3 regions of the Micromonospora sp. NPDC007230 genome follow, and region 3 is predicted to be linked to each of the others. Evidence: riboswitches for the same ligand, from Rfam matches in the RefSeq annotation. Region 3 holds a riboswitch; each other region holds the start of a gene.
The links. A riboswitch is a leader RNA that binds a small molecule or an ion and turns the genes downstream of it on or off. The one in region 3 is predicted to bind cyclic di-AMP.

Region 1: linked by a shared signal. The riboswitch ahead of ACFYML_RS23860 (coiled-coil domain-containing protein) and the one ahead of ACFYML_RS06855 (C39 family peptidase) in region 3 are both predicted to bind cyclic di-AMP.
Region 2: linked by a shared signal. The riboswitch ahead of ACFYML_RS18350 (NlpC/P60 family protein) and the one ahead of ACFYML_RS06855 (C39 family peptidase) in region 3 are both predicted to bind cyclic di-AMP.

What each region holds. Positions count from the first base shown of each region.
Region 1 is NZ_JBIAFE010000018.1:51,777-55,041, forward strand. Features, by position in the region: gene ACFYML_RS23850 (HelD family protein) at 1-161, shown strand, start outside; gene ACFYML_RS23855 (cation diffusion facilitator family transporter) at 253-1,167, shown strand; cyclic di-AMP (ydaO/yuaA leader) riboswitch at 1,312-1,444, shown strand; gene ACFYML_RS23860 (coiled-coil domain-containing protein) at 1,449-2,516, shown strand; gene ACFYML_RS23865 (hypothetical protein) at 2,625-3,257, shown strand.
Region 2 is NZ_JBIAFE010000011.1:258,364-261,628, reverse strand. Features, by position in the region: gene dcd (dCTP deaminase) at 57-635, shown strand; gene ACFYML_RS18350 (NlpC/P60 family protein) at 681-1,715, opposite strand; cyclic di-AMP (ydaO/yuaA leader) riboswitch at 1,728-1,863, opposite strand; gene ACFYML_RS18345 (N-acetylmuramoyl-L-alanine amidase) at 2,096-3,265, shown strand, end outside.
Region 3 is NZ_JBIAFE010000003.1:353,374-356,638, reverse strand. Features, by position in the region: gene ACFYML_RS06860 (hypothetical protein) at 1-630, shown strand, start outside; cyclic di-AMP (ydaO/yuaA leader) riboswitch at 921-1,062, shown strand; gene ACFYML_RS06855 (C39 family peptidase) at 1,265-2,110, shown strand; gene ACFYML_RS06850 (alpha/beta fold hydrolase) at 2,214-2,981, shown strand; gene ACFYML_RS06845 (peptidoglycan-binding protein) at 3,030-3,265, opposite strand, start outside.

The DNA of each region.
Region 1 (3,265 bases), on a different contig from region 3:
AGGTGGTGACCAGCCTCCAGGCCAAGGGCATGGAGTACGACGGCGTGGTGCTGGTGGCCCCGAGCGAGATCCGGGCCGATCCGGGGTCCGGCGTCCGCACGCTCTACGTGGCGCTCTCCCGGGCCACCCAGCGCCTCACCACCCTCGACCCGGTGGGCTGACGGCGGCTCCGGCGACCCCCATTCACTCGCACATATAGCGATGTGAGCATAGATTGGGTCGGGCCGGGGTGCGGAACGGAAGGGTGTGGGCGTGGGCGCAGGTCATGACCACAGCGGCACGGTCGCCAACGCCGCGCACCGCCACCGGGGCCGGCTCTGGGCCGCCTTCGGGCTGCTCAGCGCCCTGATGGTGGTCGAGGCGGCGACCGCCTTCGCGACCGGCTCGCTGGCCCTGCTCTCCGACGCCGGGCACATGTTCACCGACGTCCTCGGCATCGGCATGGCGCTGGCCGCGATCACCGCCACCCGGCGCGCCGAGACCGATCCGCAGCGCACCTTCGGGCTCTACCGGCTGGAGGTGCTGGCCGCCCTCGCCAACGCGGTGCTGCTCGGCGCGGTCGCCGCGTACGTGCTCGTCGAGGCCGTCCGCCGGTTCGGCGAGCCACCGGAGGTCCTCGCCGGGCCGATGCTCGCCGTGGCGGTGCTCGGCCTGCTCGCCAACCTGGTCGCGTTCGGGCTGCTGCGCAGCGGGGCGCAGGAGAGCATCAACCTGCGCGGGGCCTACCTGGAGGTGCTCGGCGACCTGCTCGGCTCGCTCGGCGTGATCGGCGCCGCCCTGGTCATCACGTTCACCGAGTGGTGGTGGGCGGACCCGCTGGTGGCCGTCGCGATCGGGCTGTTCATCCTGCCGCGCACCTGGCGGCTCGGCCGGGCCGCGGTCCGCATCCTGGTGCAGGCCGCCCCGGAACACCTGCAGGTGACCGCCGTGCACGACCGGCTGGCCGCGGTGCCCGGCGTCGCCGAGGTGCACGACCTGCACGTCTGGACGCTCACCTCCGGCATGGACGTGGCCTCGGCGCACCTGACCACCACCCCCGACGCCGAGGTGGGCGAGGTGCTCGCCGCCGCGCGGGCCGCGCTGCACGATGACTTCCGGATCGATCACGCCACGTTGCAGATCGAACCCGGGGCGTCACCCGGCGCGTGCGGATCCGTCGAGTGGTAATTGAGGACAACCTTAATTCCAAGTGGCTATTGTGCACTAGTGCCGGCTTATGCCCGATTCCCGTTCGCCGCCTACGGCGACGGGCCGGAACAGCGCCGGTAGGCTCGGTCGCGGCTTCCGCCGGGCGACGCCCAGCAGCGTCCGCGGTGGCCGTCGCCTAATCGCCACAGCACGGCGAGCCGGGGAACCACGTACCTGGGGTGCATCCGCGTCAGCGGTAGGGATCTTCCGTCCCGAACCCGTCAGCTAACCCGGTCGGCGGTTGACGGAAGGACACGTGAATGCCACCAGTGGCACCTGTACGAAGGACGGCCGCCCGGTTGGCGGCCCTGCTCGTCGCGGCGCTCGCCCTCGGCGTCGCGGCCACGCCGGTCTCCCCCGCCTCGGCGGCTCCCCCGACCGGCCTGCTCGCCGCCGCACCCGGCGACGACGAGGGCGGCACACCGGCGCTGCGCGCGCAGCTCGACGCGGCCAGCAAGGGCTGGCTGGAGGCGCGGACCGCGTTGAACCGGTCGGTGAGCCGGCAGCAGCAGCTCACCGCCCAGCTCAAGACGATCAACAGCGAGCTGGGTGTACGCGACGCCAAGGTCGGTGAGCTCGCCGGGTTGGCCTACCGGACCGGGCGGCTCGGCACCGCCGCGGCGCTGCTCGGCAGCAGCAACCCGGAGGGCTTCATGGACCGGGCGCTCACCCTGCAGCAGGTCGCCGCACACGAGGACCGGGCCCTGCGCGACCTGATCGACACCCGGGACCAGGCCACCCGCACCCAGAACGCGCTCAACGGCGAGATCCGGGAACATCGCAAGCAGGTCGCGATCATGGCCAAGCGCAAGGCACAGGCGGAACGCGCGCTGGAGGTGGCGAACAACCGAACCACCGGCACCGCCGGCGGCAGCGTGCAGGGCACGTCCCGGGCCAACGCCACCCCCGCGAAGCGCAACGCCGACGGTTCCTGGCCCGCGGAGTCGTGCAGCGTCAACGACCCGACGCCCGCCGACGGCTGCATCACCCCGCGCACGCTGCACGCGCTCCAGCAGGCCAAGGCGGCCGGGTTCACCCGGTACGTCTCCTGCTACCGGCCCAGCGGCTCGGGTGAGCATCCCAAGGGCCGGGCCTGCGACTTCGCCGCCCAGAAGAACGGCTTCGGCGGGGTGGCCACCGGCGGCGACAAGACGTACGGCAACAACCTGGCCGCGTACTTCATCCGCAATGCCGACCCGCTCGCCGTGCTCTACGTGATCTGGTACAAGCAGATCTGGCTGCCCAGCAGCGGGTGGAAGGCGTACAGCGGGGGCAACGGCGACCCGTCCAGCGACCACACCAACCACGTGCACCTGTCGGTGTACTGAGCCCGCGGTGGCCCGCCGCCCGGCGGGCCACCGTACGCCCACCGACGTACGCCGGATGTCGTCGCGCGGCCCACGACGCCGGGCCGGCGACGGCCGAGCATCGAGGGCATGAGCCGACTCTCGCCCACCACGCGCAAGGCACTGCTCACCCTGCACCTGGTCACCTCGCTGGGCTGGCTCGGCGCCGACCTGGTGCTGGTCACCCTCGGCATCGCCGGGCTGCGCGGCGCCGACCCGGAGGTGGTCTATCCGGCCGCCGGGCTGCTGGTCACATACCTCTTCGCGCCGCTGAGCGTGGCGGTCTGGCTGGTCGGGCTGGCGAGCGCGCTGCTCACCCCGTGGGGCCTGCTGCGCTGGCGCTGGGTGCTGGTGAAGTTCGCGATCACCACCGGGATGCTCGGCCTGGTCCTGCTGCTGCTCACCCCGACCGTGCGCGGGCTCGCCGAGCTGGGGCCCGAGCTCGCCACCCGGGACCGGCTGGACCTGGTCATCCCGCCGGCGGTCTCCAGCAGCCTGCTGATCCTGATGACCGTGCTGTCCACCTACAAGCCGTGGGGACGGCTGCGCCGCGCCACGTCGGCGACCCGGCGGCCGGCCGACGGCTCCAGCGACGGCTTCCGGTCGCGGCGCGGGGTCAGACCGGCCTTCATTCGGCCCGGAGCGCCGCCTGGCGGCGCGGAGGCCGAATCATGGCCGCCAGCCGAGCCGGAGTTGCCGCAAACCGCCGGGCGGCGGGCCTAGCCGGTAGG
Region 2 (3,265 bases), on a different contig from region 3:
GTACGAAGATGTAGTCCGACACGCAGGTCGCCCGTACCGGTCGCTATGGTGTTCCGATGCTGCTCTCCGACCGCGACCTGGTCTCCGAGATCAAGGCGGGCGCACTCGCGCTGGAGCCCTTCGAGCCTACGCTGGTGCAGCCGTCCAGCATCGACGTACGCCTGGACCGGCTCTTCCGGGTCTTCAACAACCACCTCTACACGCACATCGACCCGTCCCAGCAGCAGGACGACCTGACCTCGATGGTGGAGGTACCCGAGGGCGAGCCGTTCGTGCTGCACCCGGGCGAGTTCGTGCTCGCCTCGACGCTCGAGGTGATCTCGCTGGGCGACCAGCTCGCCGGCCGGCTCGAGGGCAAGTCCAGCCTGGGCCGGCTCGGGCTGCTCACCCACTCCACCGCCGGCTTCATCGACCCGGGCTTCTCCGGGCACGTCACGCTGGAACTCTCCAACGTGGCCAACCTGCCGATCACGCTCTGGCCCGGCATGAAGATCGGCCAGCTCTGCATCTTCCGGCTCTCGTCGCCGGCCGAGCACCCGTACGGCTCGGCGGTCTACGGCTCGCGCTACCAGGGGCAGCGCGGGCCGACCCAGAGCCGGTCCTGGCAGAACTGGCGTACCTGGCCGACCCGCTGAGCACGACGCAGGGGCTCCCGCGACGCGGAAGCCCCTGCGTACCCGTCAGCCCGGGCGGCCGTAGCTGTTGATCTGGCCGTCGTCGACGCGTTTCATCGTGATCGGCTTGCCGGACTGGGAGGCGTGCACCACCCAGCCGCCGCCGACGTACATCCCGACGTGGTGCAGGTCGCTGTAGTAGAAGACCAGGTCACCGGGGCGTAGCTCGCCGCGGCTCACCCGCCGGGTGACGTCGTGCTGCTCGCGGGCGTTGTGCGGCAGGGAGACCCCGGCCTTGGCCCAGGCCGCCATGGTCAGGCCGGAGCAGTCGTAGTGGTCCGGGCCGGCGGCACCCCAGACGTAGATCTTGCCGATCTGGGCGCAGGCGAACTTGACCGCGACACCGGCCGGGCCGCCCGGGTAGCCGGCGGGGCAGGGCGCGGGACGCAGTGGTCCGCCGCCGCCGTTGCCGTACACCTTGAGCCGGAGCTTCTGGAGCCGGGCGATCTCGGCGTCGATCTGCTTCTTCTGGGCCGCGAGCTGAGCTTCGGTACGGGCCAGCTGGGCGACCATCGCGTCCAACGGCTTCTTCTTCGCGGCCAGCTCGTCGCGCAGCTCCATGACGGCCTGCACCTGCTCGTGCTGGTGGTGCGCGAAGCGGTCGAGCAGTTCGAGGCTGTTGACCACCTCGCTCGGCGACCGGCTGCCCAGCAGGGCGTTGACGGTGGAGAGGTTGTTGCCCTTGTACGCGTCGGCGGCCAGCCCGCTGACCTGCCCGAGGGCGGCGTCGACCTGGGCCTCGAGCGGGGCGATCTGCTTCGCCAGCGCGTCGGCCTGCTTGCGCCGGACGGCGAGCTTTCCGCGGGTGGAGTTGACCTGTTCGATGATCGGTTCGAGCTTGTTCCAGTCCTGGTCGATCTGGCGCTCGATCTCGGTGACCGACGGTTCGGCGTGGGCCGCCGTGGCGCCGCCGGTCAGGACGACGGCGGTGCCGACCAGGGCGGCGAGGGCAATGGTGAAGCGGGACCAGCGTGAACGCGGCGCAGCCGTCGACCGGTCGACCGACCGGTCCGACGGTGGCCGCGGGGCATGGTGTGCCACCGGGCTCCGTACTCCTTCTTCCTGACCGCCTACCGGGTTAGCTGACGGGTTCGGACGGGAAGGGAGCCGCCCTACCGCAGTGGCTGCGGATTCACCCCAGGTACCTGGGTCCCCGGCTCGCCTGGCGGCGACTCGGCGGTGTCGGACCGTCACCACCCGGGATGGACGGTGAACCTACCGGTCGACGACTGACCAGAGTAGGGACCGTCGTTATCAATCCGCAACCCGATCCGCCGTGACACTCCGTACGCAGATTCGGAAACCACCCGACGGTGAAGGTTTTTTACGCCCATCATCACCACCTGGAAAGGTATTGACCTGGGGCCATCTGCGGAGTGAGGGTGGGGACGCAGTCACCCCCATCCCTATCTGGAGGTTCGATGCACCTCTCAGCACTGCCACCGCGCAGACGGATACTGCTGGCCGCCGCCGTCGCGGCGGCCACCGCTCTCGCGACCAGCGGTCCCACCGCGGCGGCGCCCCTCACCGTCGCCGGCACCACCGACAGCCCGGACCGGCAGCAGCAGTACGCCGCCGCGGCGGCGGAGTACGGCGTGCCGCAGAGCGTCCTGCTCGGCGTCTCCTACCTGGAGTCCCGCTGGGACACCCACTCCGGCCGGCCCAGCACCAGCGGCGGCTACGGCCCGATGCACCTCACCGACGCGCAGCAGGTCGCCTCGACCCCGTCCAGCGCGCACGTGGACGAGAACGAGGACCCCCGCGGCGACGAGTCCCGTCCGCTCACCGTCGACCTGACCGCCGCCGCCGCGCCTTCCGGGGACACCCTGCCCGTGGCGTCGCTGCAGACCCTGGACACCGCCGCCGACCTCACCGGCGTGTCGAAGGAGACGCTGCGCGACGACGCGGCGGCCAACATCCGCGGCGGCGCGGCCCTGCTGGCGTCGTACCAGCAGAAACTGGGCGGGCCGGTCGGCGCCGGCAGCGACCCGGCGGCCTGGTACGGCGCGGTGGCCCGGTACTCCGGCGCGGACACCGAGGACGCGGCGGCGGCCTTCGCCGACGAGGTGTACGACCAGATCGGCCAGGGCGCCAGCCGGACCACCGACGACGGCCAGCGGGTGACCCTCGCCGCCGCCGCGGTGACGCCGGACCAGTCCGGGCTGCACAAGCTCGGCCTGCGCCGCGCCGAGCGGCCGGACGGCCTGGAGTGCCCGGTCCGCCTCGCCTGCGAGTGGATCCCCGCACCGTACGGGGAGTACACGATCCCCGAGACGACCATCGTGGACTACGGCAACTACGACATCGGCAACCGGCCGGCTCAGCAGAAGCTCGAATACATCATCATCCACGACACCGAGGGCTACTTCGGCCCGAGCGTACGGCTGGTCCAGGACGTGACCTACCTGGGCTGGCACTACACGCTGCGCTCGGTGGACGGCTACGTCGCCCAGCACATCAAGGCCAAGGACGTCGGCTGGCAGGCCGGCAACTGGTACGTCAACGCCAAGTCCATCGGCATCGAGCACGAGGGCTTCGCCGGCCACGGCACCTGGTACACCGAGGCCATGTACCGGGCCTCGGCAAAGCTG
Region 3 (3,265 bases):
GTGGCGGCCGCCCGCCGCGCCGACCTGCGCCGGTACGCCGACGAGGTGGCGGTCGCCGCCGCCGGGGCCCGGCAGACCGCCCGCCGGTGGCGCGAGCAGTGGCTGACCGCGCACGACGAGGTCGACCGGGCCTGGCGGGCGTACGACGAGGCCGAGGCGGCCGCCCGGCGGTTCGCGGGGGCCGCCGTGCTGCCCGAGCCGCGGACGCCCCGGACGCCGGCCGAGTACGCGGCCCGGGAGCGGTGGCTGCACCACGCCGCCATGACGGCGCACTGGCAGGGCGACCTGACCGCCCGGCAACTCGCGGACGTCCTCGCCGGGCGCAACGGGTGGGACCCGCGCCGGCATCCGGCCGAGCAGGAGATCGCCCTGACCCGGGTGGTACGCGACGGCCGGCGGGCCCGGTGGCGGGCGGCCGCCGAGCGGGAGCAGCGGGCCTGGCGGGACGCCGAAGTGGCCGCCGAGGCGGCCCGGGTGCTGGCCGTGGAGGCGCACGCGGCCGCCGAGGCGGTGCGCCCCGGAGCGGTCCCGGTACGCCCCGCCGAGGCGGTGACCCAGACCCTCGCCCCGGTGCCGACCGGCGCCGTCGCGGCGCACCCCGCACGGTGGCGTCCGGCGCGGGTCGGCTGAATCGTTATCCGAATTCGGTGAGCCCGGTCACGGCGACCGGGTAAACGGTCAACCGGATCAGGCGGGGCGATCGAGCCCCGCAATTCCCCTTCGATCCCCACCCGGATGTCCGATAGGCACCCGCCGGTTCCCGTTAAAAACGGTCGTCCCATTGAGTCGGGTCAGTGACCGACTGTTCCGGTCTCGGTAACGGTGGTTGACGTTTACGCAGGTGGGCGCGCTTGGCAGGCGGCGTACCCACCGGTAGTGTCAGCGCGTCCGGTGCGGTTTTCGATCGCAAGTGGCGACGCCGCGCCGACCCGCTCAATCGTGATCTCACGAACCGGGGACCCAGTGCAACACCGGGGTGAATCCGCGAGCCGAGGCCCGCGGTAGGGCCTACTTCCCGCCCGAATCCGTCAGCTAACCCGGTAGGCGGCCACGGAAGGAGTTCCAACCTCGTGCGAACCACCCCCCGATCCTCCCCCCGCCTCCACGGCGCCACGGTGCCGGCGCTCGCCTGACCCGCGAGTCCGTTCCGGTAACCGACCCCCGCCGCCCGGTCCGCCGGGCGCTCTTTTCCCGCGGCCACCCCGCCCAGGAACGCGCGTGAGCTACTCCGCGCGTCGGGCCGGCGTGTGCCGCTCCGGCCCCCGTGGAGGAACACGTGAAGCACCACCTGAAGCGTCAGCTGCGGCGCCTCGCGACCGAGCGCCCGTACCAGATCGTCGCCGGCTCCGCCGCGGCCCTCGTGCTGGCCGGCGGCGCCAGCGCGGCACTGGCCGGCACGAACGACGCGCCGGTCCGGCAGGAGACCACCGCCGCCGTCGCCGAACTGGCCCCGCGCCTCGGTGACGTCGCCACCCGGAGCGAGGCCCGGGTCGCCGCCCCGTCCCCGACCGCCTCGCCCAGCGCGTCGCCGTCGGCGAGGGCCAGCTCGGCCAAGCCGGACCCGGACGTGACGAAGACCGCGAAGGCGAAGCCGAAGCCGCCGTCGACGAAGGTCCTCGACTACAACTACGAGGCCCAGACCGCCTACTGGAACTGCGGTCCGGCCGCGGTGCGCAACGCGCTGAGCGCGAGCGGCGTCGAGACCACCCAGGACGCGATGGTCGCCCCGCTGAACGCCGGCGAGAACGGCACCAACTCGGCCGAGGACACCACCCGCGGGCTCAACCAGATGGTCAAGGGCAACCCGTACCGGACCCACATGATCCCCGGCCAGGCCGCGACCCCGGCGCAGATGGACCAGCTCCAGGCCGACGTGGTCAAGGCGATCACCGACGGCCGCGGCGTGGTGGTCAACATCGCCGGCTCCGCCACCGACACCAACGGCGGCTGGCACTCGTTCCCCGGCGGCCACTACATCGCCGTGGTCGGCTACAAGGACGACGGCCGGACGGTGCGGATCGCCGACTCGGCGAACCCGGCGCTGCCCGAGTACTGGATCACCACCATCGATCTGGCGAACTGGGCCGGCACCCGCGGCTACTCCGCCTGATCCCACCCCTGCACGTCGGGCACCGGCTCCAGGAGCCGGTGCCCGACGTCGTATCCGGGGCCGGTCTCGCGCCTGGTGTCCGTCCGGTGGCACACTGCGCCGTATGGGCGACGAGACGGGTACCCGCCAGCTGCTGCTGCTGCACGGCATGGGCGCCACCGGTGAGGTGTGGCTGCCCTGGGCGCCGCTGCTGGAGCGCCGCTGGGCGGGCCGCTGGCTGGCCCCCGACCTGGCCGGGCACGGCTGGTCGCCGCAACTGCCGGCGTACTCCTTCGAGGCGCTCGCGGACCGGGTGGTGGCGGGGCTCGGCCCGGTCGCCGACCGGCTCGGCCCCCGGGACCGGCTGGTGGTGCTCGGGCACTCGCTCGGCGGGGTGGTGGCGCTGGCGCTGGCCGCACGGACGCGGCAGCTTCCGATCGACGGGGTGGTCGGGCTCGGCATCAAGGTCGCCTGGTCGCCGGCCGAGCTGGACAAGGCCCGCGAGCTGGCCCAGCGGCCGGTGACCTGGTTCGCCAGCCGGGACGAGGCGGCCCGCCGTTACCTGCGGGTGGCCGGGCTGACCGGGCTGTTCGCCCCCGACCACCCGGTGGTGGACGCCGGGCTGCGCCGCGAGGACGGCCGCTGGCGGCTGGCCATGGACCCGGCCGCGTTCGCGGTCGGGGAGCCGCAGCTGCCCGCCCTGCTCGCCGCGACCGACGTGCCGGTGCTGTTGGCCCGGGGCGAGCAGGACCCGATGGTGTCCGACGCACAGCTCAAGGAGTTGGGCGTGCCGATGGCGACGCTGCCGGGGCTCGGCCACAACGCGCACGTCGAGGACCCCGCCGCCATCCTCGACCTGCTCGCGCCGTTCGCGGCGCCCGACGGGCCGTGACGCCGTCGCCCCGCAGGCAGGGCGACGACATCACGACCGCAGGTTGCGTCAGTAGAAGCAGCCGGTGGCGGGCAGGGCGGACGGGGCGGGTGGGGCGACGCCGTCGTAGATGGCCAGCAGCATGTTCTGCGGGCAGCGGTTGGCGCCGTTGACCCGGACCTCCAGGTGCAGGTGGGGGCCGGTCACGTTGCCGGTGGCCCCGGTGTAGCCGAGGACCTGGCCGGCGCTGACCCGGGAGCCGGCGGCGACCGAGCGCGAGTTCAGGTGGCAGTAGAGGTAGTAGG